Regions from separate parts of the Streptomyces sp. NPDC048566 genome, predicted to be linked through region 2. Evidence: riboswitches for the same ligand, from Rfam matches in the RefSeq annotation. Region 2 holds a riboswitch; each other region holds the start of a gene.
The links. A riboswitch is a leader RNA that binds a small molecule or an ion and turns the genes downstream of it on or off. The one in region 2 is predicted to bind cobalamin.
Positions count from the first base shown of each region.

Region 1: linked by a shared signal. The riboswitch ahead of ACGFS9_RS23585 (cobalamin biosynthesis protein) and the one ahead of ACGFS9_RS04055 (HoxN/HupN/NixA family nickel/cobalt transporter) in region 2 are both predicted to bind cobalamin.
Region 3: linked by a shared signal. The riboswitch ahead of ACGFS9_RS15435 (ribonucleoside-diphosphate reductase subunit alpha) and the one ahead of ACGFS9_RS04055 (HoxN/HupN/NixA family nickel/cobalt transporter) in region 2 are both predicted to bind cobalamin.

Region 1 covers NZ_JBICWL010000017.1:54,484-64,847, reverse strand. The annotation lists gene cobN (cobaltochelatase subunit CobN) at 1-1,434, opposite strand, end outside; gene ACGFS9_RS23590 (cobyric acid synthase) at 1,431-2,978, opposite strand; gene ACGFS9_RS23585 (cobalamin biosynthesis protein) at 2,975-3,922, opposite strand; cobalamin riboswitch at 4,026-4,170, opposite strand; gene ACGFS9_RS23580 (hypothetical protein) at 4,307-4,525, opposite strand; gene ACGFS9_RS23575 (anion permease) at 4,546-5,784, opposite strand; gene ACGFS9_RS23570 (class II aldolase/adducin family protein) at 6,217-6,960, shown strand; gene ACGFS9_RS23565 (alpha/beta hydrolase) at 7,041-8,168, shown strand; gene ACGFS9_RS23560 (hypothetical protein) at 8,369-9,781, shown strand; gene ACGFS9_RS23555 (VOC family protein) at 10,266-10,364, opposite strand, start outside.
Region 2 covers NZ_JBICWL010000002.1:52,077-62,440, forward strand. The annotation lists gene ACGFS9_RS04040 (acyl-CoA synthetase) at 1-464, opposite strand, end outside; gene ACGFS9_RS04045 (phytoene desaturase family protein) at 999-2,564, opposite strand; gene ACGFS9_RS04050 (tetratricopeptide repeat protein) at 2,674-4,956, opposite strand; gene ACGFS9_RS04055 (HoxN/HupN/NixA family nickel/cobalt transporter) at 5,194-6,288, opposite strand; cobalamin riboswitch at 6,316-6,520, opposite strand; gene ACGFS9_RS04060 (ArsR/SmtB family transcription factor) at 6,602-6,970, shown strand; gene ACGFS9_RS04065 (histidine phosphatase family protein) at 7,103-7,687, shown strand; gene ACGFS9_RS04070 (four-helix bundle copper-binding protein) at 7,709-8,080, opposite strand; gene ACGFS9_RS04075 (nuclear transport factor 2 family protein) at 8,132-8,524, opposite strand; gene ACGFS9_RS04080 (PadR family transcriptional regulator) at 8,606-9,169, shown strand; gene ACGFS9_RS04085 (SsgA family sporulation/cell division regulator) at 10,187-10,364, shown strand, end outside.
Region 3 covers NZ_JBICWL010000008.1:21,818-32,181, forward strand. The annotation lists gene ACGFS9_RS15425 (hypothetical protein) at 1-181, opposite strand, end outside; gene ACGFS9_RS15430 (ribonucleotide-diphosphate reductase subunit beta) at 551-1,585, opposite strand; gene ACGFS9_RS15435 (ribonucleoside-diphosphate reductase subunit alpha) at 1,585-3,966, opposite strand; cobalamin riboswitch at 4,101-4,258, opposite strand; gene ACGFS9_RS15440 (GNAT family N-acetyltransferase) at 4,304-4,822, opposite strand; gene mctP (monocarboxylate uptake permease MctP) at 4,927-6,537, opposite strand; gene ACGFS9_RS15450 (DUF3311 domain-containing protein) at 6,534-6,794, opposite strand; gene ACGFS9_RS15455 (GntR family transcriptional regulator) at 6,987-7,751, opposite strand; gene ACGFS9_RS15460 (extracellular solute-binding protein) at 8,248-9,534, shown strand; gene ACGFS9_RS15465 (carbohydrate ABC transporter permease) at 9,681-10,364, shown strand, end outside.

The DNA.
Region 1 (10,364 bases), on a different contig from region 2:
CGGGTCGTGGTAGATCGCGATCGGGTTCTCGCCGAAGCCGCGCGGCGGCTGGATCATCACCACGACGTTCCCGAACTCCAGGCACGCCAGCACGATGTCCTCGCCGTCCACGTAGAGCGAGCCCGGCGGTTCGCCCCACGCCTCCAGCATGCCCGCGCGCAGCCCGGGGTCGAGCGTGTCGAACCAGGCCCGGTACTTTGCCAGCGGCACCCGCGCCGGGGCGGCGGCGAGCTGCTCCTCGGTCAGCCACTCCACGTCGTGGCCGCCCGCCGCGATGAGCCGGTGGATCAACTCGTCGCCGTTGTCGGGGTGTTCGGCGACCCCGTACCCCGCGTCGCGCAGGGCGTCGAGGACCCGCACCGCCGAGGCCGGGGTGTCCAGGCCGACCGCGTTGCCGACCCGCGCGTGCTTGGTCGGGTACGCGGTGAAGACGATGCCGAGCTTCTTCTCCGCGTTCGGCTTGTGCTTGAGCACGGCGTGCCGCAGGGCGATCCCGGCGACCCGCGCGGCCCGCTCGGGATCGGCCACGTACACCGGGACGTCGTCCGGGCCCTGCTCCTTGAACGAGAACGGCACGGTGATCAGGCGGCCGTCGAACTCCGGGATCGCGACCTGCATGGCGGCGTCCATCGGGGACAGCGCCGCGTCGGACGCCTCCCAGGCGCTCCTCGACGAGGTCAGGCACAGCCCCTGGAGGACGGGGACGTCGAGGTCGGCGAGCGCCCCGATGTCCCAGGCCTCCTCGTCACCGCCCGCCGACGCCTGCGACGCGTGCGTGCCGCCGGCCGCGAGGACCGTGGCCACGAGGGCGTCGGCCCGGCCGAGGATCTCGTACAGCTCCGGGTCCGCCCCGCGCAGCGAACCGCAGTACACGGGCAGCGCGTTGGCGCCGCGGGCCTCGATGGCGTCGCACAGGGTGTCCACGAAACCGGTGTTCCCGGACAGCTCGTGCGCCCGGTAGAACAGCACTCCGACGGTCGGCCGGCCCTCGGTGAACTCCCGTTCGCCGTGCACCCCGAACGCGGCGGTCCTGTGCGGTTCCTCGAAGCCCTCGCCCGTCAGCAGCACGGTGTCGGACAGGAACCGGGCCAGCTCGGCGAGGTTCGCCGGGCCGCCCTCGACGAGGTAGCGCAGCGCCTCCGCCACCACGCCGGCCGGTGCCGACGACTCGGCCATCAGCTCGGCGTCCGGGACGGACTCGCCGCCCAGCAGCACGGTCGGAACGCCGGACGCCTTCAGGAAGGCCAGCCCGTCCTCCCAGGCCCGCTTCCCTCCGAGCAGCCGTACGACGGCGAGGTCCGCGCCCTCGACGAGCGCGGGGAGTTCGCCGGCGACCTCCACCCGGGTCGGATTGCCGATCCGGTAGGCGGCGCCGGAGGCACGGGCCGCCAGCAGATCCGTGTCGGCGGTCGACAACAACAACACTGTGCTCATGCGGGCGCTCCCGGTGGAATGAAGGGCAGTCCTTGCGGCGCGCCGGACTCGATGAGCCGCCACAGCGCGTCCGTGTCCGCGTGTTCCTCGATCAGATCGCCGAGCCGGTCCAGCTGCTCCTCGCGCAGCGCCCCGAACGACGTGTCGGCCGCCGGTACGAAGCGGCGGCCCGCGGCGGCGGCCACCTCGCGCAGGAAGGCCCGGCGGAAACCGTCCGACTCCAGCGAGCCGTGCCAGTGCGTGCCCCAGACGGAGCCGGTCCGGCACCCGTCCAGGAAGGGCTCGCCGCCGGTCACCTCGGCGACACCATGATGGATCTCGTACCCCTCGACGGGTTCGCCGAGGGCCTCGCCGACCGGCCGGGCCAGCGTCTTCTCCCGCGCGAACCGCACCCGGACGGGGAGGAGTCCGAGTCCGTCGACGTGCCCGGCCCGCGACTCGACCTCGTCCTCGATGTGCTCCCCGAGGAGCTGGAAGCCGCCGCAGATCCCCAGCACCGGGCGGCCCTCGGCGGCCCGGCGGGCGATCGCGTCCGCGAGACCCCGCTCGCGCAGCCACGCCAGCGCCTTCACCGTGCCCCGGGTCCCCGGCACGATCACCAGGTCCGCGTCGGCCAGTTCCTCGGCCCGGTCCACGAACCGCACGACGACGCCCGGTTCGGCGGCCAGCGCGTCCACGTCGGTGAAGTTCGACATCAGCGGGACCGCGCACACCGCGACCCGCAGGACGTCCGCGCCGACGGGGGAGGAGACCGCCGACTCGCGGACCGCGCCGCGCAGCGAGACCCGCAGCCCGTCCTCCTCGTCGATGCCCAGACCGTGCCGGAAGGGCAGCACGCCCAGGGTGCGGCGGCCGGTGAGGCCGTGCAGCATGTCGAGCCCGGGCTCCAGCAGACTCACGTCGCCGCGGAACTTGTTGACGAGGAACCCGGCGACCAGCGCCTGGTCCTCGGGCGACAGCAGGGCCACCGTCCCGAAGAACGAGGCGAACACCCCGCCCCGGTCGATGTCGCCGACGACCAGCACGGGCAGCCCCGCGTTCCGCGCGATGCCCATGTTCACGATGTCGGTGCGCCGCAGATTGATCTCGGCCGGACTTCCCGCCCCCTCACAGATCACCGCGTCATACGTGCCCCGCAACCGGTCCAGACAGTCGAGCACCGTCGCCAGCAGTGCCTCCCGGTGCCCCCCGGACGCGAGCGCCGACGGCTCCTCGCCCGCCGGGCCGCCGAAGAATCCGCGGGCGCTCATCTCGCCCACCGGCCTGCCCAGCAGCACGACCTGGCTGGTCCGGTCACCGCCCGGCTTGAGCAGCACGGGGTTCATCAGGGCGGTCGGCTCCACCCGGGCGGCCTGCGCCTGCATCGCCTGCGCCCGCCCGATCTCGGCGCCCTCCCGCGTCACGAACGAGTTCAGGGACATGTTCTGCGCCTTGAACGGCGCCACCTTCACCCCGTGGCGCACCAGCCACCGGCAGATCCCGGCGGTCACCACGCTCTTGCCCGCGTCCGAGGTGGTCCCGGCGATCAGCAGCCCGCCGCTCACGCGCCACGCCCCTTCCGGCTCAGCAGAGCCCGTCCGCCGGCGCACACGCCCAGCGCCAGCCAGCCGACGCGGCGCGAGAGCCGCACGGCCCGCTCGATGTCGGCGACCCGGACGGTGCGCCCGGCGCCGTTGAGTACCGGCCGGTGCTCGATCCGTCCGGCGTAGGAGAGGGTGCCGCCGAGCCGCACCCCGAGCGCGCCGGCGAACGACGCCTCCACCGGACCGGCGTTGGGGCTCGGGTGCCGGCCGGCGTCGGCACGCCAGGCCCGCACCGCGCCGCCCGGGTCCGTCCCGGCGACGGCCGCGAGCAGCGCGGTCAGCCGGGCGCCGGGCCAGCCCGCGACGTCGTCGAGCCGGGCGGAGGCCCAGCCGAAGCGGCGGTGGCGCGGGGACCGGTGGCCCACCATCGCGTCCAGCGTGTTGACGGCGCGGAAGGCGACGAGGCCGGGCACGCCGGCCACGGCGCCCCAGACGAGCGCGCCCACCACGGCGTCGGAGGTGTTCTCGGCGACGGACTCGACGACCGCGCGGGCGATGCCGTCGGCGTCGAGCGCCTCGGGGTCCCGCCCGCACAGGTGCGGCAGGCGTTCCCGGGCGCCGCGGAGGTCCCCGGCCGCGAGTGCGCCCGCGACCGCCCGCCCCTCGCGGCCGAGCGAGGTGCCGCCCACCACGGCCCAGGTGGTGGCGGCGGTCAGGGCGAGGGAAGCGGCTCGCGAGGAGCGCAGGGAGCGGTGGGCGAGTACGGCGAGGGCGGTGGCGCCGCCGCCGCACACGGCGGTGTGCAGGGCGCCCCACCCGCGGTGGTCGTGCCACAGGCTCCGCTCGACGGCCCCGGCCGCCCGCCCGAACGCGGCGACCGGATGCCCGCGGCGGGGATCGCCGAGCAGCAGGTCGCCGAGGAGGCCGGCGGCGGCGCCGTACGCGAAGACGCGATCGGCCCGCACGGGGTCAGCCGGCCGCGGGGTGCGGCGGAACGCTCGTACTCGACAGGACCGGCAACGGGCAGCCGCGCATGGCGATGTGTCCTCACTCAGGGTGTCCACGCCCTGGTTCGACGAGACCGGCGGCGAGAGTTCCTGGCTCCCGGGGAGTCGCCTCCCCGGTCACAGTGGCGGGACCGCGCCGGATTCACACCGGCTTCCTCTCATGCCCCCGTACTTGGCCTGGGCAGTCCACCACGCGTGAGAACGGCAGTCAACTTGCTGTTGACCTGCACGAGGAGAGTGTGCGCAGCCCCACACGCCCGTGGGGTGCGGGACGGATGTTCCGTCCCGCACCCCACGTGAAGTGCTGCCCGATGACGGCCCGTTCGGGCCGTTCGTCCGGTTCTACTTGCTCATGATGAGCGTGATGCCGTACGCGACCGCCGCGGCGCAGGCGGCGAAGCACACGTAGGCACCGGTGGCCGCCGCGACGGCGGAGCCGCCCTGCGACGACTCCTTCTTGGAGAGGCCGGCGACGCCGAGGGTGAAGAGGCCGACGAGGGCGACGGTGGCCGCGAGGCTCACCCCGAAGACGGAACCGAGGGCTGACCAGTCGATGTGCATGCTGTTTCTACCTTCGGTTCTCAGGCCACGCGCGACGGCGCCGGCGGGTTCGCCGCGGGCTCGGCGGGAGCGGGGATGGTGGCCGCGAGGTCCTCGGCCACGGAGCCGGCGGGCGGCGGGGTGACGGCGGCCATGGCGGTGGTGACGACGCCCGCGGGCTCGTCGTCGTTCACGTTGGTGTGGTCGATGACCTCGCGCCGCGAGCGGCGCCAGATCGCCAGGCTGGAGACGACAAGGAACACCGCGACCAGCGTGGTGCCCCAGGCGCCGAAGCCGGTGACCCACTCGGCCAGGGCGCCGACCAGGGCGGCGGCCGGCAGCGTGAGCACCCAGGCGACGAGCATGCGGGTGGCGGTGGACCAGCGGACCACGCCGCCCTTGCGGCCGAGGCCCGCGCCCATCACGGACCCGGAGACCGCGTGCGTGGTGGAGAGGGAGAAGCCGAGGTGCGAGGAGGCGAGGATGACCGTCGCCGCGCTGGTCTGGGCGGCGAAGCCCTGCTGCGGCTGGAGGTCGGTCAGGCCCCTGCCCATGGTGCGGATGATGCGCCAGCCGCCCAGGTAGGTGCCGAGCGCGATCGCGAGACCGGCGGAGAGGATGACCCAGACCGGCGGGTCGGAGTCGGGCGCCACGGCGCCGCCGGCGACCAGGGCCAGGGTGATGATGCCCATCGTCTTCTGCGCGTCGTTGGTGCCGTGGGCCAGCGAGACCAGGCCCGCGGAGGCGATCTGCCCGGCGCGGTACCCCTTCTCGGTCGCCTTGCCGCCGGCGTTCCGGCCGAGGCGGTAGGACAGCCGGGTGGCGAACAGCGCGGCCAGGCCGGCGACGATCGGGGCCGCCACGGCGGGGATGAGCACCTTGCCGACCAGGACGTCCCCGTGCACCGCGCCGGTGCCGGCCGAGGCGATGGTGGCGCCGACCAGGCCGCCCATGAGGGCGTGGCTGGAACTGGACGGCAGTCCGATGAGCCAGGTCACCAGGTTCCAGAGGATCGCGCCCACCAGGGCGGCGAAGATCACTTCTGGCCGGATGCCGGACTCGTCGACGAGGCCCTTGGAGATCGTGTTGGCGACCTCGACCGAGAGGAAGGCGCCGACAAGGTTCAGCACGGCGGACATCGCCACCGCGACCTTGGGCTTGAGCGCGCCGGTCGAGATGGTGGTGGCCATCGCGTTGGCGGTGTCGTGGAAACCGTTCGTGAAATCGAACACGAGAGCGGTGACGATCACGATTCCGAGGAGGAGCGTGATGTGTTCCATTTACCCAGGCTTCTGTTGGACGTCAGTGGCAGGTGGACCGTAGGCAACCTGGATGAACGGAAGATGAACTGGGTCGGGCTTTGTGGTGTCCCGAAGGGCGAATCCGTCCTCCGCTTGTCCCCGGGGGAGGCCGCGACACTCGAACAGAGGTCGAACACCCGGTCCCCGTACGGGTCGCCGCACGCCTCGGGACCGGCCCGGACCGCCGGGCCTGCCGCCGGGGAGATCCTCGTCACGCGCCGGGGCCGTGGAGGCTCCGGCGGCCTCCGCTCGGCACCCTCCGCGCGTCCTCGCCCCCCGGCCGGTCGCCCTCCGGCCCGCGGCTGACAGGATTCCCGCACGGAGGGACCCGGCGCGGCCGGCGAACCCGCCCGCGAGCGCGGGCGGGCGGCGGCACGGGCCGAGCGCGGCGACGACGGGGAGGATCGACCCATGACGGATGAGCACGAGGGCCGCGGCGCACGGCACGGCGGACCGCCGGCGCGCCCCGCGGACGCGGGCCCGCCCCGCCGCGCGGCGGGCGCGCTGGAGGAGGCGTGGGGCGACCTCGTGGCGACGGCGCGCCGCACGGTGGCCGACGGACTCGTGGTCGGCACCTCGGGAAACGCCTCCGTGCGCGTCGGGGACACCGTGCTGGTGACGCCGACCGGCGTGCCCTACGACCGGCTGACACCCGCCGACGCCGTCGGGGTCGACCTCGACGGCCGGCAGGTCCTCGGGTCGCTCCGCCCGACCAGCGAACTGCCGATGCACCTCGCCGTCCACCGGGAGACCGACGCCCGGGCCGTGGTCCACACCCACGCCGCGCACGCCACGGCCGTCTCGCTCCTCGTCCCCGAACTGCCGCTGGTCCACTACATGGCCGGAGCCCTCGGCGGCCCCGTCCGCGTCGCCCCGTACGCCGCCTACGGCACCCCGGAACTGGCCGCGCACGTGCTCTCGGCGCTGGCCGGGCGCACCGCCTGCCTCCTGCGGAACCACGGCACGCTGGCCTACGGGGACTCGCTGGAGCAGGCGTACGACCGCACCGCGCAACTGGAGTGGATGTGCCGCGTCTGGCTGCTGGCCTCCTCGGTCCCGGGCCACTCGCCCTCGCTGCTGTCCCCGGCCCAGCTCCGGGAGGCGGGCGAGCGGCTGCGGGACTACGGGCAGCCGGGCCCGCGCGGCGGCGGCTGAGCCGTCCGCCGGTCGGGGCGCCGGTCACCACCGGCCCCCTCCCACTGGCCGACGGCGGGCCGCGCCGGGAGACTGGACGGGTGCGCACCCCAAGAGCCGCGGCCGCAGCCGTCACCGTCGCCACAGCCGCCGTCGCGGCCGCCGTCGCGGCGGGCCGGTTCGCCTGCGACGCCGCGCTGAAGACGCGTCCCGGCAAGCCCCTGCCCACCGAACCCCGGCTCACCGTGCACGCCACGGCGGACGGCGGGATCACCCTGACCCGTACCCTGGCCTCCCTGCGCCCCGGCGTCTACGGCCTCGCGGCCGACGGCACGCACGCCATCGCCGGACCGGTCCAGGACGCCACCCCGCACACCGCCGACACGGTCGTGCGCCGGCTGGACGGGGTCACCCACGGCTCCCTGGAACCCGGCGACAAGGTCTGGCTCGTCCCGAACCTGTACGTCGGAGACCCGGGGTCGGCACTGGGCCTGGAGCACAGCGACGTCGACGTGCCCGGGGAACTGGGCCCGCTGCCCGCCTGGTTCGTGCCCGCCGTACGCGACACCTGGATCATCACCGTGCACGGCCTGGGCGCCACCCGGGAGCACCCCATGAACGTGATGCGCTTCCTGAACGAGCGCCACTTCCCCGTGCTCGACCTCGCCTACCGCGGCGACCTCGGCGCGCCCCGCTCCCCGGACGGGCTGAACCACCTGGGCGAGACCGAGTGGCGCGACCTCGACGCGGCCATCCGCTACGCCGTGCGGTACGGCGCCCGCCGGATCATCCTCTACGGCTGGTCCACGGGCGCCACGATGGCCCTGCGCGCCGCCGCCCACTCGGCGCTGCGCGAACGGATCTCCGGACTGGTGCTGGACTCGCCCGTCCTCGACTGGGAGGTCACGCTGCGCGCCCTGGCCGGCGCCCGCCACACCCCGGGGTTCCTGCTGCCGCTCGCGGTGCGCGCCGCCCAGGGGCGCACCGGGGTCCGCGGCGACCGCATCGCGAGCGCGGCCCGCCCCGACCGGATCACCGTGCCGACCCTGCTGGTGCACGGCCCGGACGACACCATCGCCCCCTGGGGCCCCTCGCGCCGCCTCGCCGCGAGCCGCCCGGACCTCGTCACCCTGCACACCGTCGCGGACGCCCCGCACGCCGCCCTGTGGAACGCCGACCCGGCGGCCTACGAGGAGGCGCTGCGCCGCTTCCTCACCCCGCTGATGTGACACCGGCGGCCGTCCCCCGCCGCCGGCGCCCGGGGCGGCGGGAACGGCTCCGGGGCGCTTCCGGTTGGGTCCGGGACAACTCCCCGGGGCGTGCCCCGCGGTGCCCCGAACGCCCCGGCGGGCCGCCGTCCCGGGCGCCCGCGCGGGCCGCCGGGGCATTCCGTTTGGGTTTTCGGACCGTCAACCGGAAGACTGCACCCGTGACGTCCCGTAACCCGCGCGACTCCAGGCTCCGACTCGTCGGCCCGCGGCCCCTCGCGGCCGCTCCCCGAGCGGTGACCCGGCGCCGCACCGCCCGCCCCGCGCCGCGGCCGCCCGAGGGCACCCCGCCGCCCGCGGAACTCGCCCGGATGGCACGCACCGGCCTGTCCGACGCGGCCCGGGTCGCCCGCTGGGCCGACGCGGCGCTGCGCCCGGGACGCGACGGCGCGAGTTCCGACGGCAAAGGCGCCCTCTCCGACGCGACCGCCGAACGGGCCGCCGCCGAACTGGATCTGACGACGCGTCAGGTGCGGGCGGACTGGGACACCGCGCGGCTCGCCGGCCTCATCGAGGTGCACGGCGACAGCGCCCGCCCCGGCTGGCGGCTGCGGGCCTGGAGCCGGGACGACAGCGCCGTCCTGCGGGGCTGGGTCGCCCTCTTCGACGCCTGGTCGCTGGCCCACCCCGAGCCCGCGGACCGGGAACCGGCCGCCGTCGCCGAGGTCGTCTCGGCGATGCCCCAGGTGCTGTCCTTCCTCCAGCTGTCCGCCGGTCCCGTCCCGGTGGAGCAGCTCCTCGACCTGCTCCAGCAGCGGGTCACGGAACTGCGCACCGAACGCTGCGAGGTGCCCTACGGGCCCCGGCCCGAGCCCGTCGCGGAGCCCGCCGCGGTCCCGGACGCCCCGCTCGCCCCGCTCGCCCCGCTCCTGGACTGGGCGCTGCGGGCCCTCGCCTCGGTCGGCGCGCTGACCTACGGCGACGGGCAGGCCACCCTGACCCCGCTCGGCAGCTGGGCGGTGTGGGTCAAACTGGAGCAGATCTGCGTGGCCGCTCAGAGCCCTGCCGGGAACATCGAGCAGTCCGCCGAGGACATGCTCCGCGGCTGCGCCCAGCTCCGGCCGAACGCGGCTCGCGCCGAGTACCGCGCGTGGCTCGCCGCCCGCCCCGTCGGCAGCGCCGTCGCCGAACTGCTCGCGGCGGCCCGCGGCGAGGACGCCCTCACCCGCGGACTGGCCTTCGAGGCGCTGCGGGTGGTCGGCGCCCCTGCCGAGCCCGACGTGAGCGCCGTGGCCGACGAGCCGTGGCTGCGGCCGTACGCGCTGCTGTGGCTCGCCGAGCACGACGGCCACGACCCGGAGGACGCGCACGAGGTGCTGACCCGCGCCGAGTCGACCTGGCTGTGGGTCGACACCGCCGCCGCCGTCGCCGACCACGGCGACGCGCCGCTGCTCGTGCGCCACCTGGAGTCGGCGGTGCAGCCCACCGTGCCCGCGCTCCTCGACGAGGTGCGCGCGGTCGGGCACCCGCGCACCGTGCAGGTGCTCGTCGCGCTCGCCGCCGCCCACCCGGACCCGGCGCTCGCCAAGGCCGTGCGCCGGGCCGCCTTCCAGGTCCACACCGGCGGGAACTGACCGTGCGGGCCCGCGGCCGGTACGGCGGGGCCCCCGCGCCGGGCACAGCGTGGGAGCGGGCCCACGGAATCCGGCGGCGTTGACGCCCCACCGGCGGCCCGCGAACTGGCACGGGCGGCGGAGCCGCGACGCCCCCGCACCGAGGCCCACGGGACGACCGGGCGCCGAGTGCGCCGCCCCGGCCGGGTCGGGCGGGCGCGACGCGAAGGCCGTGGCCCGGCGCCGAACGGCCGCGTGGGCGGGGGATGCGGGGGCGGGGCCGAGGCCGGGCCCGCCCGCCGAGCGCGACGGGAGCCCGGAGGGTCCTCGCCCGACTGGCATCCGCAGGTACCGCCGCAGAGCGTCCGGCACGGCGGACGTAACCATCGGAGCCCCGTCGACCGGGTCGGCGCCTGCCCGTTCCGGTTCGGCGGCTCCCGTCGGGTTCCTCGGGCCTCCGGAGCAGGCCGTCACTCTTCGCGGGAGCCCTCCCGCACCCGGTGCCTCACCCCGGCGTGACGCCCGCGTCCCCGCCGCCCACCTCCGGCGCGTAGGTGCCGAAGCTCCAGATGTTGCCCTCGATGTCGCGGGCCATGTAGTCCCG
Region 2 (10,364 bases):
ACGAGTGTGTCGCCGCGCGGCTCGTCGCCGTCGTACGGCAGGACGGTGCCCAGCCGGGCCAGCAGCGAACGGTCGTCGTCGCGCAGCGGCAGCGCGCGGACCCCCTCGGGGAGCCGTGCGGCGAGGTCGGGGTCGGCCAGCACGAGGCCGCTGCCCGACTGGCCGAGGATGTAGGCGAGATCGCCGCCGGTGAGGTTCTGGTTGACGGGCACGTGCACGAGGCCGGCCCGGGCGCAGGCGAGGAAGCCGATCAGATAGGCGTCCGAGTTGTGGCCGTAGGCGGCGACCCGGTCGCCCGGTGACAGCCCTTCGCCGAGCAGGACGGCCGCCGCCCGGGACACGGCATCGTCGAGTTCGGCGTACGTCCAGGAGCGTTCGCGGTAGTCGACGGCGCGCCGCGCCGGGGTCCGCCGGGCACTGCGCCGCAGCACCCCGTCAACCGTACTGCCGTGTCCGGGCGTCATGGAACGTGATCCTCGGCCCGCGGGGTGGCGAGGTCAAGTACCGCGGCGCCGGCGCCGGGCGGCCGTGCGGCGGGCAGCACCAGCGATCCACGCCCTCGGCAGACGCGTTGACGACGCGGACGGAACAACGAACGACCGAGCTACCTACCCTGCCCGTCCGGCGTCCAGAACTGCCGTCTACCCGGGGGGCCGGATGTCGACCGGGGCGTCGAAGGCCGTGAACGACGTGGTGGTGACGTTCGGGCCATCCTGGTGCGCTCGCACGGGCCCCCTCACTCCGTCTCCCTGCGCCGAATGAGCATGCTCATGATCGACGCGTGGAGCCTACCAGCCTCGGCCAGGGCGGCAGGGAGTTCCGCGAACGCTGCTCGGACCATTGCCGAGGGCGTCCCGCGGACCGACGAGGCGACCCGGGCAGGCTCGTTCCGGAGAGGACCGGCAGCGCGGTCGGCCGGCGCAATCGTCGACGGTGCGGGCCGTCAGCCGCGTGGGCGGAGCCGGGCAGTCGGACCGTCCGGGCGGACCCGCGGCCGGCTACCGCTGCGGGGGCGCCTCCTCCAGCACCGCCTTCGCCGCGTTGTGGCCCGGGACACCGCTCACCCCGCCGCCCCGTACCGCGCCCGCCCCGCACAGCATCACGTTGGCGTGCCGGGTCTCCACGCCCCAACGGCCCGTCCCCTCCTGCGCGTAGGGGAAGGCGAGGTCGCGGTGGAAGATGTTCCCGCCCGGCAGCCGCAGGTCGCGCTCCAGGTCGAGCGGCGTCTTCGCCTCGATGCACGGCCTGCCGTCGGCGTCCGTGGCCAGGCAGTCGGCGAGCGGCTCCGCGAGGTGCTCGTCGAGCTGCGCGAGCGTCGACTTCAGCAGCTCCGCGCGGACACCGTCGTTGTCGTGCTCGAACAGCCGGGCGGGCGTGTGGAGTCCGAACAGGGTGAGCGTCTGGTATCCCCGGGCGGCCGGCTCGGGGCCGAGGATGCCGGGGTCGGTGAGCGAGTGGCAGTAGATCTCCGACGGCGGCGCGGTGGGCAGGTCCCCGGCCGCGGCTTGGGCGTGCGCGCGGGCGAGCTGCTCGTAGCCCTCGGAGATGTGGAAGGTCCCCGAGAACGCCTCGCGCGGGTCGACGGAGGTGTCGCGCAGCCGCGGCAGCCGCTTCAGCAGCATGTTCACCTTGAGCTGTGCGCCCTCGGCCGGGGCGGGCGGCGTGTCGCCGGTGAGCCGCGCGAGTTCCTGCGGAGAGGCGTTCACCAGTACGTGCCGTGCGGCGACGGTGCCCTCACCGTCGGCGGTGCGGTAGGCGACCTCCGCGGACGTGCCGTCGGTGTCGATGCGCAGCACCTCGTGCCCCGTCGCGATCACCGCGCTCGCCCGGCGCGCCGCGTCGGCGATCGCGTCCGTGAGCGCGCCCATGCCGCCGACGGGCACGTCCCAGGCGCCGGTGCCCCCTCCGATCACGTGGTAGAGGAAGCAGCGGTTCTGCCGCAGCGAGGGGTCGTGGGCGTCGGCGAAGGTGCCGATGAGGGCGTCGGTCAGGACGACTCCGCGCACGAGGTCGTCCGCGAAGTACTCCTCGACCGCGGCACCGACGGGTTCCTCGAACAGCATCCGCCAGGCTTCCGGGTCGTCGATGCGGGCCCGCAGCTCCTCACGGGTGGGCAGGGGTTCGGTGAGCGTGGGGAACACGCTCCGCGCGACCCGCCCGGTCAGCGCGTAGAAGCGCTGCCACGCCTCGTACTCGCGGTCCGAGCCGGTCAGCCGCGCGAACGCCTCACGGGTGCGGCGCTCGCCGCCGCCGACGAGCAGACCGGTGGCCCGCCCGTTCCGCTCGACGGGCGTGTACGAGGACACCGTGCGTCCGCGGACCCGGAAGGCGAGGCCCAGGTCCCGCACGATCTTGCGGGGCAGCAGGCTCACCAGGTACGAGTAGCGCGACAGGCGCGCGTCGACTCCGGCGAACGGGCGGGTGGAGACGGCGGCGCCTCCGGTGTTCGCCAGCCGCTCCAGCACCAGCACGGACCGGCCGGCGCGGGCCAGGTAGGCGGCGGCGACCAGGCCGTTGTGGCCGCCGCCGACGATCACGGCGTCGTATCCCTCGTGTGCAGGCATGGTTCTTGGTAGCACGGGATGATCTACGTCGGCCAGAGGTGCGCGCCAGGCGGCGGGTGGTGTGAGCGCCCGGGCCGCCGCGGCGCCGCGTCCGCGCGGGCGCGGGCGCTCACGGCCGCACCGCGACTCCGTCCCAGCGCTCTGTGGCCGCCGCCTGCTGCCGCAGCACAGCCACGCCCCGGTACAGTTCCGCGGCCTCCTCCCGCAGGCCCAGCTGTTCGAGGCAGTGCGCCTCGTCGTTGCGGCTGGCCAGCGTGTCGGGGTGGCCGGCGCCCAGGATCTGCTCGCGCGCCGCGGCGACGCTCCGGTACTCGGTCAGCGCCTCGTCCCAGCGGCCGAGCCAGCCGAGGCCGACGGCGACCTCGCGGCGGCTGACGAGGGTGTCGGGGTGGTCCGCGCCCAGGACGCGCTCGCGGAGGGCGCAGACGTCACGGGACTCCGCGAGCGCCTCGTCCCAGCGGGCCAGCCGGCCCAGGTTCACCCCGAGGCCGTGCCGGGCGCGCAGCGTCTCCGGATGCGCGGGGCCGTGGGCGCGGGTGCGGTCCTCGACGAGCGCCCGGTACAGCTCCAGTGCCTGCGCGCTGCGGCCGAGCCGGCCCAGGCTGATGCCGACCTCGTGGCGTGCGGCCAGGGTGTCGGGGTGGTCGGCGCCGAGCGCCCGCGCCCTGCTCTGCGCGACCTCCCGGTAGGTCTCCAGCGCCTCGGTCCAGCGCCCCAGCCGGCCCAGCGCGTAGCCGACCTCGAATCGGGTGACGAGGGTGTCGGGGTGGGCCGGGCCGAGGACCCGGGCCCGGCCGGCGGCGACCTCGTCCGCCATGCGGTACGCGTCCTCCAGGCGGCCGAGCCGGCTGAGGTTGAAGGCGAGGTTGTGGCGGCAGCGCAGCGTGTCGGGGTGGTCGGCGCCCAGGACACGCTCCCGGGTCGCGAGGACCGCCGTGTACACCTGGTGGGCCTCGAAGTGGCGCCCCAACTGCCCCAGGACGTAGGCGATCTCCTGGCGTGCCGCGAGGGTGTCCGGGTGGTCGGCGCCCAGGACGCGTTCGCGGGAGCCGGCGAGCCGGGTGTGCTCCCCGAGCGCCTCGGCGGGCTGTCCGGTGCGGCTGAGGGCGAAGCCCACCTCGTAGCGGCTCGCCAGCGTGTCGGGGTGGTCCGGTCCGAGAAGGCGCTCGCGCTCGGCGGCGACGGCGCGGTGCGTCTCGCCCGCCTCGGCCCAGCGGCCGAGTCTCCCCAGGCGCAGCCCCTCCTCGTGCCGGCCCGCGAGGACGGCGAGTGCCCGCGCGTGCGGTGCTGCGGGGTGGTCGGGCGGGGCCGGTGCCGTGGCGGTGGCGGGACGGGCGGTCCAGGCGCCGGTGAGCCCGGCCGAGGGGTCCGGCGGGATGCCGCGCGCGGCGGTTCCGGTCGCCTTGACGCCGGTCGTCATCCCCTCGGTCCAGGACGGCAGCCGGGAGGACGTCCCCGGGGCGGGTGACGGCAGGGGCGCGGGCCCGGCCGGTGCGGCGGGGCGCGGGGCGGCGGGGGCCACGGTCGGCGCGTAGCGGGGGGCGCCCCGCCCCGCGTCGAGGCGGTCGGCCAGTTCCCGGGCGTCCCGGGGTCTGCTCTCGGGTTCCTTGGCGAGCAGGTCGAGGATGATCCGGTCCAGGTAGGCGGGCAGTTCGGCACGGTGGCGCCGGGGCGGTTCCGGTTCGGTGTCGCGGTGCCCGACCAGGATGGACCAGGCGTCCTCCAGGTCGAACGGCGGTGCTCCGGTGGCTATTTCGTACAGGACGCAGCCGAACGAGTAGAGGTCGCTGCGCTGGTCGACCTCCGTACCGCCGATCTGTTCCGGGGACATGTAGTGCGGCGTGCCCATCGCGATGCCGGTGCCGGTGAGGCGTGAGGTGAACCCGATGTCGTGTCCGAGGCGGGCGATGCCGAAGTCGCAGATCTTCACGGTGCCTTCGGTGAGCCGCATGATGTTGGCGGGCTTGAGGTCGCGGTGCACGATGCCCTGGCGGTGGGTGTAGTCGAGCGCGGCGGTCACCTGTGCGGCGATGTCGACCACCTCGTCGACGGCGAGGGGGCGGCGGCCGTTGTCCTCCAGGGCCTGACCGAGGTCGCGTCCCTCCAGCAGCTCCATCACGAGGTAGAGCACGCCCTCGGACTCGCCGAAGTCGTGGACGACGGTCACCCCGCGGTGCTGGAGCGCCGCCGCCACGCGGGCCTCGCGGCGGAACCGCTCCCGCAGGACGCCGGCGAAGGACGGGTCGCGGTGCGGGCCGAGCGGTTTGAGGCACTTCACGGCCACGTTCCGCCCGAGGGACTCGTCGAGGGCCCGCCACACCTCGCCCATGCCGCCCCGCCCGATGCGGTCCAGCAGCCGGTACCGGCCCTGGATCAGTCTGCTCTGCGCCATCGCGTGCGTTCGCCCCCGTCACTGCTCGGCCACGGGGCTCCCCGGGCCCCGTCCCAGTATGGCGAGCGGTCGGCCGGCTGGGTACGGCGCCGGGCGGGAGCAGGGGCCGAGGCCGCCGGACGGGCGCGCCGCGGGCGCGGGGCCCGCCGGGGGCGCGGGGCGGGCCGGCGGCCTCTGAGGCCCTGCGCCGCCGAGGCGGGCCCGCCGCTCCCGCCTCGGCGGCGGGCGCCTGGAACGTCAGCCGCCCTGGCCGAGGCGGGCGGCCCACCGCTGTTCCACCCTGGCCAGTCGCCAGTAGGCCAGCGCCGCGGCCCACACGACGACGAACAGGCCGACGATGACGTAGCCCGCGTTGTCCAGGTCGATGCCCGCGATCCGGTTGGTGAGCGCGTCGTCGAGATCCAGCCGGTCGTGCAGGACGCCGACCAGTTCGATCGTCCCGATGAAGAAGGCGACGGCGATCGACAGGCCGGTGATGGTCAGGTTGTAGAAGACCTTGCGGACCGGGTTGGAGAAGGCCCACTGGTAGGCGAAGTTCATGAAGGTGCCGTCCAGGGTGTCGAACAGGCTCATGCCGGCCGCGAACAGCAGCGGCAGGCACAGGACGGCGTACCAGGGAAGGCCCGCCGCCGCGCCGGAGCCGGCCATCACCATCAGGGTGACCTCGGTCGCCGTGTCGAAGCCCAGGCCGAAGAGGAAGCCGACGGGGTACATCTGGCCGGGCCGGCTGACGGACCGGGTGAGCCGGCCGAGCACACGGTTCATGAACCCGCGGGAATCCAGGTGCTGTTCGAGTTCCGCCTCGTCGAACGTTCCCGACCGCATCGCCCGGAACACCCGCAGGATGCCCAGCAGGGCGACCAGGTTGAGGGCGGCGATCACATACAGGAAGGAGCCGGAGACGGTCGTGCCGACGGCACCGAGCGTCCGGTGCGTGGTCGAGTCGTCGTTGACGAGCGTGCCGGCGAGTTGTGCGCCGCCGGCCACCAGCGCGGCCATGACGACGACCACGCTGGAGTGCCCGAGCGCGAACCAGAAGCCCACCGACACCGGGCGCTTGCCGTCGGCCATCAGCTTGCGGGTGGTGTTGTCGATGGCGGCGATGTGGTCCGCGTCGAAGGCGTGCCGCATGCCCAGGGTGTAGGCGGTGACGCCGAGTCCGATGCCGAACGCCTTGGAGCCGACCTCGTAGTGCCCGGGGACGACGAGGAGGAAGAGGATGCCGAAGGCGACGACGTGCAGGGCGACGATCACCCCCATCAGCCCCGCCGTCCGGACGGTGTCCTCGCGCCGCCACCGGAACGGGGCAGCCTTGATCTCGGGCAGGGTCATGCGGTCACGCTCCAGCACCTCGTGGATCACTTCGTGAGATGCCGTGGCCGGTCTCCTGGCTTACGGGGTGGTGCGCGTTCGTCCCGGCCTTCCCGTCCGCGGGCGGACAGTGACCGTGCCCAACTGGGACGCACGCTCCCCGATCACAGTGGCGAGGGCCGCTCCGGACTGGACCCCTGAACTCCAAGGGCCGTCACCGGTCTTCCCGAGCACCACGGCGGCACCACCGTAGGCGGGGCACACTGTTCCTGCATAGCTGCGCAGCCGCGCAGGTATGCAAGATCACAACCGACCGCCTGGAAGGATGCCGGTCATGCACCTGATCCCCGCCGAGCACGCGGACCGCCGGACCATCGACGGCCACCGGGTGTGCGATGCCATCGCCGCGATCGGCGAGCCGGGCCATGTCCGGTCCTGGGCGGGTCGGTTCGCCCTGCTGTCCGACCCGGGGCGGCTCGCGCTGCTGCTCGCGCTGCACCGGGCCGGCCCCCTCGCGGTCTCGGATCTCGCGGTGGCCTGCGGCATGAGGGATCCGGCCGTTTCACAGGCGTTGCGCCTGCTGCGCACGGCGGGCGCGGTGGCGGGCGAGAAGGAGGGCCGCGTGGTGCGGTACGCGATCGTCGACCCGGTCGTCGCCGACCTGCTCGGGCACTGCGCCGGCGACAACGGGCCGACGGAGTAGCCCACCACCCGGCGGTGCCCGGCGCGGCGGAGCGCCGGTGGGCACGGGACGGGGCAGGCGTCACCCTCGCCGGCGCCGACGAGGTCGGGGGCGCATGGCCCCGGCACGCCATGACACGGGAGAGTGATGGGGATGACGAGCAGGGTGACCCTGGTGGCGGCGGCGACCGGTGCGGCGCTGCGCGAGGCGCGCTTCGACGACGGCGGCCCGGTGGACGCCTCCGGTCTGCGGGCCGCCCGGGCGGCCCGGGAGTCGGGTGCGGTGCCGTCCGGCGACCGGCTGTGGGCCTCCCCCACCACGCGGTGCCGCCAGACCGCGCAGGCGCTCGGCCTCGACGGCGCGGGCGACGTCCCCGGGCTGGCCGGCCTGCGGGTGGGCCGCTGGCGGGGGGCGACACTCGGCGAGGTGAGCGCCGCGGAGCCGGAGGCGGTCGCGCGCTGGCTCGCCGATCCCGCGTCGGCGCCGCACGGCGGCGAGTCGGTGCGGGCCTTCTGCGCGCGGGTGGCGGAGTGTCTGGACGACGCCGCCCGGCACGACGGCCGGGTCGTCGCGGTGGTCGAACCGGAGGTCGTGCGCGCCCTGGTGGTCCGGGCGCTGGGGGCCCCGGAGTCGGCGTTCTGGCGAGTCGACGTGGCACCGCTCAGCGCGACGGAGCTCAGTGGCCGCGCGGGGCGCTGGAACGTGCGCGCGGGACGGCCGCTGGCGGCGCCGGCCTGAGCCGGGGCGGCCCGCTCCCGGTCACAGGACGGCGAGGAAGTCGGAGCACGCCTGCGCGCATTCGCGGCAGGTCTTGGCCGACCCCTCCGCGCCGGGGAAGCCGTCGAAGACGTCCGCGCACCGCAGGCAGACGTCGCGGCACCACTCCAGCTGGGCGCGCACCTCCCGCTCGTCCTGTGCGGTCTGCCGGGACAGGATCTGGACCGTCGCCTCGCAGACCTCGGCGCACAACACGCCCTCGCGGCGGACCAGGCCCTGTTCCTCGGGGCCGTCGGGATGCATGAGACTGGCGCGCAGGGCGCAGGACCGGGCGCACCGGCTGCACGCCTGGGCGCAGGCGAAGCGGTCCTCCAGGAAGCGGACGAGCGCCTGCCGGGATGTCGTGGAGGTCACAACTACCGGATAGCCCGCGGGAGTCGGTTCAAACGGCGCGGGCGTGGCGTCTCACGCTCCGGCCGCCTCGCGGGAGATCCGCTCGAACTCCGCCCCCATGGCGGCGGACAGGGCCTGGGCCGCCGACAAGGGCCGCACCATGACGGTGAACTCGTCGATCAGGCCGTCCTCGTCGATGTGCAGGAAGTCGCAGCCGTTGATCTCCTTGTCGCCCACCTTGGCGGTGAAGACGAGGGCGTGGTCGCGGCCGTCCGCTCCGGCGATCTCGCGGACGTACCGGAAGTCGCTGAACACGCGCCAGACACCGCGGAGGATGGCGGCGGTGATCGGCTTGCCGGGGTAGGGCTTGAAGGCGACGGGGCTGGTGAACACGACGTCGGGGGCGAGCAGTTCCTCGACGGCGGCGAGGTCGCCCGCCTCCACGGCCTTGCGGAACGCGTTCATCGCGTCTCCCCTCATAGTCAACTAATTGAATAGGTGCGCATCAGATTAGTCGCCCGGGTGCAAGGCGTCTAGCCTTGGAGGATGGCACTGCGACACGCTGTTCTGGCCGCGCTCCTGGAGGGCGAGGCGTCGGGGTACGACCTGGCCAAGGGGTTCGACGCCTCGGTGGCCAACTTCTGGATGGCGACCCCGCAGCAGCTGTACCGGGAGCTGGACCGCATGGAGTCCGAGGGGCTGATCGAGGCCCGGCTCGTGCGGCAGGAACGCCGGCCGAACAAGCGGGTGTTCTCCCTGACCACGGCGGGCGCCGCCGCCCTGGCCGCGTTCACCGCGGTCCCCGCGCGGCCCACCGCCCTGCGCGACGAACTCATGGTCAAGGTGTACGCCCTCGACGGAGGCGACGGCGAAGCGGTGCGCACGGCCATCGCCGAACGCCTGGAGGGGGCGCGGGCGAAGCTGGCGCACTACGAGCGGATCGGTGCGCGCCTCCTCGACGGCCGCTCCGAGGAGGAGTACCTGGCGGCCGCCGAGCGCGTCGGCCCGTACCTCACGCTGATCGGGGGACGCGCCTTCGAGCAGGCGAACATCACCTGGGCGGAGCAGGCACTGCTCGTCCTGGAGCGCCGCTCCCACCGGACCGGCTGAGCCGCGCCGGCGGCCTCCCGGCGCGGCGGGCCGATTCCGCCCGGGCGACGGGGCTCCCCCGGGACACGCCGGCCGCGCCGCCCGGCCCCGGAGCACCGCCGGCCTCGGCAAGGCCCGTGGTGCGGGCTGTCCCGCGCCGCGGCCGGCGTGTCCCGGCGGCGCGGGTACGAGGAGGGCCGAACGGCACCCGCGCACGGGCCGATCGGCCTCTGCTTTGCGTAGACGACTGCTCACACGCTGTCAGAAGTGCCCACAAGACCGGCCGTTCGGGCGCGCACCGTCCGTCTTCGTCCCCGCGACCGCGTGCTCCGAGGCGGCGTTCCTCCCGCGCCGGAGCCCGCGGGGACATCATGCGCGGGGACCCGGCGAAAGGGGAGGAGTCGGGCTCCTCGCGCGGGCGACCGTCGCCGCCACGCGTCGCGGCGGCGGCGGTCGCCCCCGGCTCGCCCGGCGGTCCGCAGGCGGTGGGACGGGGGCAGCAGGCCCCGGCGGCGCGCGGTGTCCAGGCGGCGGGCCGATTCGCCCCGACGTCACCGGGTGGGCCGCGACCACGCCCGGGACCGGCAGCGCCGGGATGGTGTCGGCCCGCGCGATGCGGCGCGCCCCGGACGTCGTCGCCACGTCCTCGGCGAAGGGGCACGCTGCGGACGCCGGAGACCCCGTGGTGCCGGCCGCGCCGCCGCCCGGCGCGGGGCGCGCGGCCGGTGTTCGAGGCCGCTGCGGGCAGCGCGGCATCAGGGGCCCGGTGAGAGGGGGGCACCCGGGTGACGGGGCCGCCCTCTGTTCGAATCCACCGTGCCGCGCGACCGGGGTGACGGGAGCGCCCCTTGTTCGTTGAGCGCACGAGAAGGTGACGCGTGCCGGCCGGGCCGGCGCCCTCCGGCGGATCGGCCGTGACCTGCCCGCACCGGATCCGCCGGACCGTTCCACGGCCGGGGGCCGGACGCGGGGATGCCGCCGTGCGGTCCGGGGCCGGAGTCCGGCACCGTCCGACGACACGAGAGAAGGAGAATCCGAATGTCCCGCCTCGTCGACGCCGAAGTCCTGATGGACTTCCTGGAGTTGGATGAGCCTCCCTGGCGCGTTCCGGTCCGGCTGAAGTACCGCAGCTGCGATCCCCTGGCCGTCGAGCTGATGTTCCGGCTTCCCGGGCAGGACCCCGTCTCCTGGTTCCTCGGGCGCGACCTGCTGCTCG
Region 3 (10,364 bases), on a different contig from region 2:
TCGAGGGCGCCGAGGCGGGCGGGGACGAGGGGGACGGGGCGGTCGCGGACGGAGCGGTCGGGGCGGACGACGGCGACACGCTCGTTCCCGCCTCGCTCCCGCCCTGCGTTCCGCAGCCCGCCGCGACGAGCAGGGTCAGTGCCGTGAGGGCGATGGTCCTGGTGTGGGTCGTTCGACGCATGGGGTGGCCTCCTTGCGGGTTGGACGTGCCACCGGGGGAACCGGATCCCTCCCCGCCGCGACCCGTCTGCCCGGGAGCGTCGCCGGGGCCCGCCGAACAGAACCCCCGGGCCACCGCGGTGCCGTACGGCCGGGGAGAACCGGCCGCCGATCCGCCGCGGGCCCGCTCGTGAAAAGGCGGACCCGGCGGGAGCCGGCCGCGAGGGCAGGCTCCCGCCGGGTCGCGAGGACGCCGCCGGACTGCGCCGTCGCACGCGCCCGTCGGGCACCGGCCGCGCGCGCCGGCCGGTCCCGGACCGCCGGGCCGGTCCGCCGCCCACTGGATGGAGCGGGCCGGCGGACCGGACGCGGAACGGGCGGTGGGGGACGGTCAGAAGTCCTCGTCGAGGTCGACCGAACCCTCCACGGCCACCTGGTACGCAGAGGGGCGGCGCTCGAAGAAGTTCGTCAGCTCCTGGACGCCCTGGAGCTCCATGAAGGAGAAGGGGTTCTCGGAGCCGTAGACCGGCTCGAAGCCCAGCCGCTGGAGGCGCTGGTCGGCGACGCACTCCAGGTACTGCCGCATCGAGTCGGTGTTCATGCCCGGCAGGCCCTCGCCGCACAGGTCCCGACCGAACTGCAGCTCCGCGTCGACCGCCTCCCGCAGCATGGCGGTGACCTGCTCCCGGAGCGCGTCGTCGAAGAGGTCGGGCTCCTCCTTGCGGACGGTGTCCACGACGTCGAAGGCGAAGCTCATGTGCATCGTCTCGTCGCGGAACACCCAGTTGGTGCCGGTGGCCAGACCGTGCAGCAGCCCCCGGCTGCGGAACCAGTAGACGTACGCGAAGGCGCCGTAGAAGAACAGGCCCTCGATGCACGCGGCGAAGCAGATGAGGTTCAGCAGGAAGCGACGGCGGTCCGCCTTGTCCGCCAGCCGGTCGAGCTTCTCCACCGAGTCCATCCACCGGAAGCAGAACTGCGCCTTCTCGCGGATGGAGGGGATGTTCTCCACCGCGGCGAAGGCCGCCGCGCGGTCCTCGGGGTCGGGCAGGTACGTGTCGAGCAGCGTCAGATAGAACTGGACGTGCACGGCCTCCTCGAACAGCTGGCGGCTCAAATAGAGCCGGGCCTCGGGGGAGTTGATGTGCTTGTACAGCGTCAGCACGAGGTTGTTCGCCACGATCGAGTCGCCCGTCGCGAAGAACGCGACCAGCCGGCCGATCATGTGCTGCTCGCCCGGTGTGAGCTTCGCCAGGTCGGCGACGTCCGAGTGGAGGTCGACCTCCTCGACGGTCCAGGTGTTCTTGATCGCGTCCCGGTAGCGCTCGTAGAAGTCCGGGTAGCGCATGGGACGGAGCGTCAGTTCGAAGCCCGGGTCGAGCAGGTTCTTCTCGGACCCGGCCTTCTCGCGGTCGGTGTCGGTCATCACTGGCAGGCCTCGCAGGACTCGGGGTTTTCCAGGGAGCAGGCGACGGCCTCGGGGTCGGCGGCCTGCTGGACGGGGATGGTCTTCTCAGGGCGCGCCTGGGCCCGGGCCGCGCGGGCGATGCGCGTCGCCGGCCGGGACCGCAGGTAGTACGTCGTCTTCAGGCCCGACTTCCAGGCGTACGAGTACATCGAGGAGAGCTTGCCGATCGTCGGCGTCTCCAGGAACAGGTTCAGCGACTGCGCCTGGTCCAGGAACGGGGTCCGCGCCGCGGCCATGTCGATCAGGCCGCGCTGCGGGATCTCCCAGGCCGTGCGGTACAGATCGCGCACGTCCTGCGGCACCCAGGTGAAGCCCTGGACCGAACCGCTGGACTCGCGCAGCGCCTCACGGGTCTGCGCGTCCCACACCCCGAGCTTCTTCAGCTCGGCCACGAGGTACGAGTTGACCTGGAGGAACTCGCCGGAGAGCGTCTCGCGCTTGAACAGGTTCGACACCTGCGGCTCGATGCACTCGTAGACGCCCGCGATCGAGGCGATGGTGGCGGTCGGCGCGATGGCGAGGAGCAGCGAGTTGCGCATGCCGACCTCGGCGATGCGCTGCCGCAGCGCCGCCCAGCGCTCGGGCCAGTTCAGCTCGACGTCGAAGTGGTCGGGGTGCAGCACGCCGCGGGCGGTGCGGGTCTTCTCCCAGGCCGGCAGCGGGCCGTTGCGCTCGGCGAGGTCCGCGGACGCCTCGTAGGCGGCGAGCATGATGCGCTCGGCGATCCGGGTCGACAGGGCGCGCGCCTGCGCAGAGTCGAACGGCAGCCGCAGCTTGAAGAAGACGTCCTGAAGGCCCATGGCGCCCAGACCGACCGGACGCCAGCGGGAGTTGGAGCGGCCGGCCTGCTCGGTCGGGTAGAAGTTGATGTCCACGACCCGGTCGAGGAAGGTCACCGCGGTGCGCACGGTCGCGTCGAGCCGCTCCCAGTCGATGTCGTCACCGACGACGAACGCGCCCAGGTTGACCGAGCCCAGGTTGCAGACCGCGGTCTCCCCGTCGTCGGTGACCTCCAGGATCTCGGTGCACAGGTTCGAGGAGTGCACGGTGTGGCCGGGCTCCGCCGTCTGGTTGGCGGTGCGGTTGGCGGCGTCCTTGAAGGTCATCCAGCCGTTGCCGGTCTGCGCGAGGGTGCGCATCATGCGGCCGTACAGGTCGCGGGCCGGGAGGGTCTTCCTGGCGAGGCCCGCCTCCTCGGCCTTGCGGTAGGCGGCGTCGAACGCGTCACCCCACAGGTCGACCAGCTCGGGCACGTCGGCGGGGGAGAACAGCGACCAGACGCCGTCCTCGTTCACCCGGCGCATGAACTCGTCCGGGATCCAGTGCGCGAGGTTCAGGTTGTGCGTGCGCCGGGCGTCCTCACCGGTGTTGTCGCGCAGCTCCAGGAACTCCTCGATGTCGGAGTGCCAGGTCTCCAGGTACACCGCCGCCGCGCCCTTGCGCCGCCCGCCCTGGTTGACCGCGGCGACCGAGGCGTCCAGCGTCTTGAGGAACGGGACGATGCCGTTGGAGTGCCCGTTGGTGCCGCGGATCAGCGAACCGCGTGACCGGATGCGGGAGTAGGACAGCCCGATGCCGCCGGCGTGCTTGGAGAGCCGGGCCACCTGGTGGTAGCGGTCGTAGATGGAGTCCAGCTCGTCGAGCGGGGAGTCGAGCAGGTAGCAGGACGACATCTGGGGGTGCCGCGTGCCGGAGTTGAACAGGGTGGGGGAGGACGGGAGGTAGTCGAGCCGGCTCATCAGCCGGTACAGCGCGGCGACCTCCTCGACGGCGCCCGTCGTGTCGTCCTCGGCCAGACCGGCGGCCACCCGCAGCATGAAGTGCTGCGGCGTCTCCACCACCCGGCGGGTGATGGGGTGGCGGAGCAGGTAGCGGCTGTGCAGCGTCCGCAGGCCGAAGTAGCCGAAGCGGTCGTCGCCCTCGGCGTCGATCAGCGCGTCCAGCCGCGCGCCGTGCAGCCGCACGAACGCGGCGGTGCGGTCGGCGACCAGGCCCTCGCGGTGGCCGACCGCGACCGACTCGGAGAACGTGGTGACACCCTGGGACGCGGCCTCGGCCGCGATGCTCAGGGTCAGCAGCCGGGCCGCGAGCCGCGAGTACACCGGGTCCTCGGAGATGAGGCCGGCGGCCGCCTCCGTGGCCAGTTCGCGCAGCTCGGCCTCGTCGGCGTTGGCGGAGCGGCCCCGCAGCGCCGCGGCGGCGACCCGGCCGGGGTCGGCGTCGGCGAGGTCGGCGGTGAGGTCCGTCAGGGTCCGCAGCAGTGCGCCCTGGGGGCCGTCGGTCTCCACCGGGTCCTGGTGCGCGGTCGCTGAGGCCGGATCTGCTGGCGCGATGGTCACGTGGGACTCTCCCTCGCTCGGCACGGGGCCTGTCGGGGAGCACGGGGGCACACGGAAGCGCTTCTGGGCAGCCAGCGCACCGCGTCCACCGGCCCACTCCGCGAGGCCCGGACGTCGTCGGCACCCGGGCCGGACGGCCGGGGCGCGCTGTCGGCAGGTCCTCGGACTGAGACGTGTGCGGGCCCGTCCGCGGGACGAAAACGCACAAGTACACCGTTGCGGGACAGTTCCGGATTCGCACCGGATTCCCCTGCGGCGACAGCGAGCACGAGCATACATCTTGTGCCGGGCCCCGAGAGCACCCCCACATGTTGTGTCGTGTTGTCCTCGATGAGGGCTACGGAGCGTGCCGGAGCGTCAACTCGTAGGTGAGCAGCCGGATGTCGCCGAGCTCCGGGACCGGGTTCCAGTCGCGCTCCGGGGCGCGGGTGAAGCCCAGGCGCCCGTAGAGCCGGTGGGCGGCGAGCATGGACGGCTGCGTCGACAGCACGACCCGCACGCACCCCGGGACGGCCCCCGCGCGTTCGGCGCAGGCCCGCACGAGCGCCTCCCCGGCGCCCCGGCCGCGGAACGCGCGCGCGACGGCGAGCATCCGGATCTCGGCCTCGCCGGGACGGGCGATGTCCGCCAGGGGGCCGCCGTCCGGCACGAAGGTCACCCCGCCGGCCACCCGGTCCCCGGCGGCGGCGACCAGGACGTCGGCGTCCGCGGCCCGCCCGGCGACGTCGCGGAGCCTCGCCAGGTACGGATCGGCCGCCCCGAAGTCGAGCAGCCCGTCGCCGAGATACGCCTGCGCGGTGATCTCGCCCAAGGCCGGGTACTCCGCCGGCCGCGCCTGCCTGATCACGAAGTCCATGGAGCCGAGTGTGCCGGACGGACGGGGCGGCGGGCCGCCGGATTCTCTCCGGCGGCCCGCCGCCCCGCTCGGACCCGGGCGCGCGCGACGGCCCGGGGTGTCGCTCAGTTGCTCGCGCCCGCGGTGGCCGGCGGGAGGTCCGTCCGCACGCCGGGGTCGCCCGCGTCGGCCGTGTAGTCCTCCGGCGAGGTCTCGTCGACGCCGTCGGGCGCGTTGAACGCCCTGAGGGCGAAGGTGAGGACGACGGAGACGACCACGTTCAGGACGAACGCCGTCAGGCCGATGTAGCCGATCTCCCCGATGCCGGGGATCTCCTTGGAACTGCCGCCGAAGTGCTTCTGGGTCGGCGAGGCCACCCCGTAGGCGGCGAGCGTGCCGTAGGCCATGCCGACCGCCCAGCCGGCCAGCAGCGCCCAGCGGTGGAACCAGCGGGTGAACAGTCCGCCGACCAGCGACGGGAAGGTCTGCAGAATCCAGATGCCGCCCAGCAGCTGGAAGTTGATCGCGACCGTCTTGTCCATCGTCAGGACGAAGACGAGCGCGCCCACCTTGACCAGCAGCGAGACGATCTTGGAGACGCGGGTCTCCTCCTTCGGGGTCGCGTCCGGCTTGATGAAGTCCTTGTAGATGTTCCGGGTGAAGAGGTTGGCGGCCGCGATCGACATGATGGCCGCCGGGACGAGCGCGCCGATCCCGATGGCCGCGAACGCCACGCCCGCGAACCAGGCCGGGAACATGTTCTCGAAGAGCTGCGGGATGGCGAGCTGGCCGTTCTGCACCTTCACCCCGGCGGCGATGGCCATGAACCCGAGCAGTGCCAGCAGGCCCAGCATGAGCGAGTAGAGCGGAAGGATGGTCGTGTTGCGCCGGATCACCTCGCGGCTGCGGCTGGACAGCGTCGCGGTGATGGAGTGCGGGTACATGAACAGCGCGAGCGCCGAGCCGAGGGCGAGCGTGGCGTAGGTCCACTGGCCCGCTCCCGGCGGGACGAGCCCGCCGGCTCCGGCCGCCGTGTACTTGTCGCCCGCGGCCTTGAAGATCTCGTCGAAGCCGCCGAGTTTGATCGGGATGTAGATGACGGCCACCGCGATCACGATGTAGATCAGGGTGTCCTTCACGAAGGCGATCAGCGCCGGGGCCCGCAGACCCGAGGAGTAGGTGTAGGCGGCCAGCACGCCGAAGGCGATGAGCAGCGGCAGGTCCTTGACGAACCAGTTGGTGCTCTCGCCGCCGCCCACGCCCATCACGTCGAGGACGGCCTGGATGCCGACCAGTTGGAGCGCGATGTAGGGCATGGTCGCCAGGATGCCGGTGACGGCGACGGCCAGGGACAGGCCCTTGGAGCCGAACCGGCCGCGGACGAAGTCCGAGGTGGTCACGTAGCCGTGCCGGTGGGAGACCGACCACAGGCGGGGCAGGAAGGTGAAGATCAGCGGGTACACCAGGATGGTGTACGGCACGGCGAAGAAACCGGCCGCGCCCGCCGCGTAGATGGCCGCCGGGACGGCGACGAAGGTGTACGCCGTGTAGAGGTCGCCGCCGAGCAGGAACCAGGTGACCCAGGTCCCGAACGACCGTCCGCCCAGGCCCCATTCGTCGAGGCTGTGCTCGTTGTCGGCCTTGCGCCAGCGGGCGGCCAGGAAGCCCATGACCGTGACGGCGAGGAAGAAGAAGACGAAGACGCCGAGAGCGACGCCGTTCACGCCGTCGTTCATGCTCCGGTACCTCCTTCGGCCGCGCGGGCCCGCTGGTCACGCCGCCACAGCTGGTGGGCGGTCACGGTCAGCGCCGTCGACAGGACCACCCACAGCATCTGGTACCAGTAGAAGAAGGGGATGCCGATGAAGGCGGGGTCCGTCCTGGCGTAGGAGCCGACCCACAGCATCGCCACGAACGGCGCGAGCAGGCAGAGCGCGATCACCACGCGCACCGGTGTCACCACCGGTCTTCTCACTTCGGGCAGGTCTGGCATACGGCGGCTCCCGTCTCCTGGCGATCACCTGTGTAACGCGCAGGCAATCTAGGCGACGGTTCGGCTCTTGGGAACCCCTGCTCGAAGGGCTGGTGTGGAGGCTTGGTGTGGGTGCCGGCGGGCGGCGCCCGGGGGCTCGGCGCCGGCCCGAACGCGGGCACGCCGCGCCCGCCGGCCCCCCGGTCCGTCCGCTCAGTCCGTCGGGCGCTTGAGGCGGGCGACGAACTTGTACCGGTCGCCGCGGTAGACCGACCGCACCCACTCCACCGGCTCGCCCACCTTGTCCAGCGAGTGCCGGGAGAGCATCAGCATCGGCAGCCCCACGTCCGTGCCGAGCAGCCCGGCCTCGCGCGGGGTGGCCAGCGAGGTCTCGATGGTCTCCTCGGCCTCGGCCAGATGGACGTCGTACACCTCGGCCAGCGCGGTGTAGAGCGAGGTGTACTTCACCAGCGAGCGGCGCAGCGCGGGGAAGCGCTTGGCGGACAGGTGGGTCGTCTCGATCGCCATCGGCTCGCCGCTCGCCAGCCGCAGCCGCTCGATGCGCAGCACCCGGCCGCCGGCCGAGATGTCCAGCAGGCCGGCGAGCGTCTCGTCCGCGGTGATGTAGCCGATGTCGAGCAGCTGCGAGGTGGGCTCCAGGCCCTGGGCGCGCATGTCCTCGGTGTAGGAGGTGAGTTGCAGTGCCTGGGAGACCTTGGGTTTGGCGACGAAGGTGCCCTTGCCCTGGATGCGTTCGAGGCGGCCCTCGACGACCAGTTCCTGAAGCGCCTGCCGCACGGTCGTGCGCGAGGTGTCGAACTCCGCGGCCAGCGTCCGCTCGGGCGGGACCGGCGTACCGGGCGGCAGCGTCTCCGTCATGTCGAGCAGGTGCTTCTTGAGCCGGTAGTACTTGGGCACGCGTGCGGTACGGATGGGCGCCCCACCCTCGTTCTCCGCACTGCTGACGTCGGTGCTCATGCTCCGCCTTCCCGGCTCCGGATGCCGAAGCGACCGACGTTCCGTCGGTCACGGCTCACATCGTGGCACGGCTTGTCGTGCGAGTGTCCCCCCGCACGCTCCGTGATCCTCTCTATATACCGTCGGCCTCCGTGTTGGTCTAGTCCATCACGCCCGCTTGCTCGGTGCGCGGCGGTGCCCGGGAGGCCGGTGCCGCGCGGCGGGGCAGGGGGACGCGCGGGCCGTCCGGGGTGTGCCGGGGGTTCGCCCGCCGTCCGGCCGGGGTTCCCGAACGGCCCTGCCCTTTATGCCGCTTGCCTACTTAAAGGTCCTTGCATATGTAGGTCGCATAACGGACGAGAGGACGGGCTTACACACCCTTGACACCCCCCTAGGTCTAGGCCAAGCTCCCGGTACTGGTCTACACCATTGGTCCAGTCCCGGCCCCACGGGCGGTCACACGTCGTATGTCACCGCGGGGAGCAGGGGGGTTTGTGGCATCCCTGAGGAGGGTGGCGTGAAGCGCAAGCTGATAGCCGCGATCGGTATCGCGGGCATGATGTTCTCCATCGCGGCGTGCGGGGACAGTGACGACAAGTCCGGGGGGTCGGACAAGGCCGCGGACGCCAAGGCGCTGACGGTCTGGCTCACGGTCGACGCGCAGAACAACTGGCCCGAGCTGGTCAAGGCGGCCGACGCGGCGGTCAAGGCGAAGCACCCGGGCATCAAGATCAACCACGAGTACTACGGCTGGCCGGACAAGAACACCAAACTCGACGCCGTCCTCGCCACCGACAAGGCGCCCGACGTGGTCGAGATGGGCAACACCGAGATGCTCGGCTACATGGTCAAGGGCGCCTTCGCTCCCCTGGACACGTCGAAGTTCGAGAACTCGGACGCCTGGCTGGACGGCCTCAAGGCCTCCGTCACCTACGAGGGCAAGACCTACGGCGTGCCGTACTACGCGGGTGGCCGCGTCGGCAACTGGCGCAAGGACGTCGCGGCGTCCGTCGGCGTGAAGAGCCCGCCGAAGACCTACGCCGAGCTCACCTCCGCCCTGGACAAGATCCAGAAGAAGGAGGGCGACAAGTTCAGCGCCTGGTACCAGCCCACCCGCGACTGGTACGCGGCCATGTCCTTCGTCTACGACGCCGGCGGCTCCATCGCGAAGGAGGAGGGCGGCCAGTGGAAGGCCAACCTCTCCTCGCCCGAGTCGGTCAAGGGCCTCACCGAGTTCAAGAACGTCGTCGACACGTACATGCACGGCGACAAGACCAAGGACGAGTCCGACCGCTACATCGTCTACGGCCAGGGCAAGTCCGGCATGATCTTCGGTGCCGCCTGGGAGGGCGCGACCGCCGAGGACCCCAAGAGCGACAAGACCGGCAAGCTCAAGGGCAACCTCGAGAACTTCGTGATGCCCGGCCCGTCCGGCAACAACCTCCCCGTCTTCCTCGGCGGCTCCGACCTCGCCGTCCCGGTGAAGTCGAAGGCGCAGGGCGTGGCCGCCGAGTGGATCAACGCCTTCACCGGCGCCAAGGGCCAGAAGGGCCTGATGGCCAAGGGCAACCTGCCGAACAACAAGACGGACCTCGCGACCCTGAAGGACGACCCGGCGACGGCCGTCCCGGCCACCGCCGCCGAGTCCAACTGGTTCGTCCCGATGGCGCCGGGCTGGGGCCAGGTCGAGAAGGCCCAGGTCCTGCAGACCATGCTGCAGAGCATCGGCACCGGCAAGAAGTCGGTCGAGGACGCCGCGAAGGAAGCGGACGCCAAGATCGACAAGGTCATCAACACCAAGTGACCCGGAAACGGGGCCCCGTCGGTCCTCCGCCACGGAGGGGCGGGGCCCCGTCCGCCGTACGGCCCGGCCCGCGGGTTCGTCCCCGCGGGCCCGCCGTGCGGGCCCTTCGCCTTCGTACGACCTGAGGGACCGCTGAGGAGCGCGCGATGAGTGCCGCAGACACCACCACCCCCGCCAAGGCGCCGCCGCAGCGGCCGGCGCCACCGCCACCGGCCGCCGCGCCCGGAACACCGCGCAAGCGACGGACGTCGGGAACGGCGGCGACCCCCTGGGCTTTGCTCGCCCCCTGTCTGCTGATCCTCGTGCTGGTCCTCGGCTACCCGCTGGTCCGGCTGGTCACGCTCTCGTTCCAGAAGTTCGGCCAGTCCCAGCTCTGGGGCTTCCAGCCGGCCGAGTCCGTCGGCTTCGACAACTTCGCCACGGTCCTCGCGGACGGCCAGTTCTGGGCGGTCGTCCTGCGCACGATCATCTTCGCGGGCGGCTCCGTGATCTTCACGATGGTCGTCGGCATGCTGATCGCCCTGCTCCTCCAGCGCGTCTCCGGCTGGGTGAAGACCCTCGTCAACATCGTGCTGGTGGCCAGCTGGGGCATGCCCATCATCGTCGCCACCACCGTCTTCAAGTGGCTGTTCGACTCCGACTACGGCATCTTCAACGCGCTGCTCAGCAGGCTCCCCGGCGTGGACATGATCGGCCACAACTGGTTCGCCAGCGGCCCCCAGGGCCTGGCCGTGATCATGCTCCTGGTCGTCTGGGGCGCGGTGCCGTTCGTCGTCATCACCCTCAGCGCCGGCCTCACCCAGGTCCCCGCCGAACTGGAGGAGGCCGCG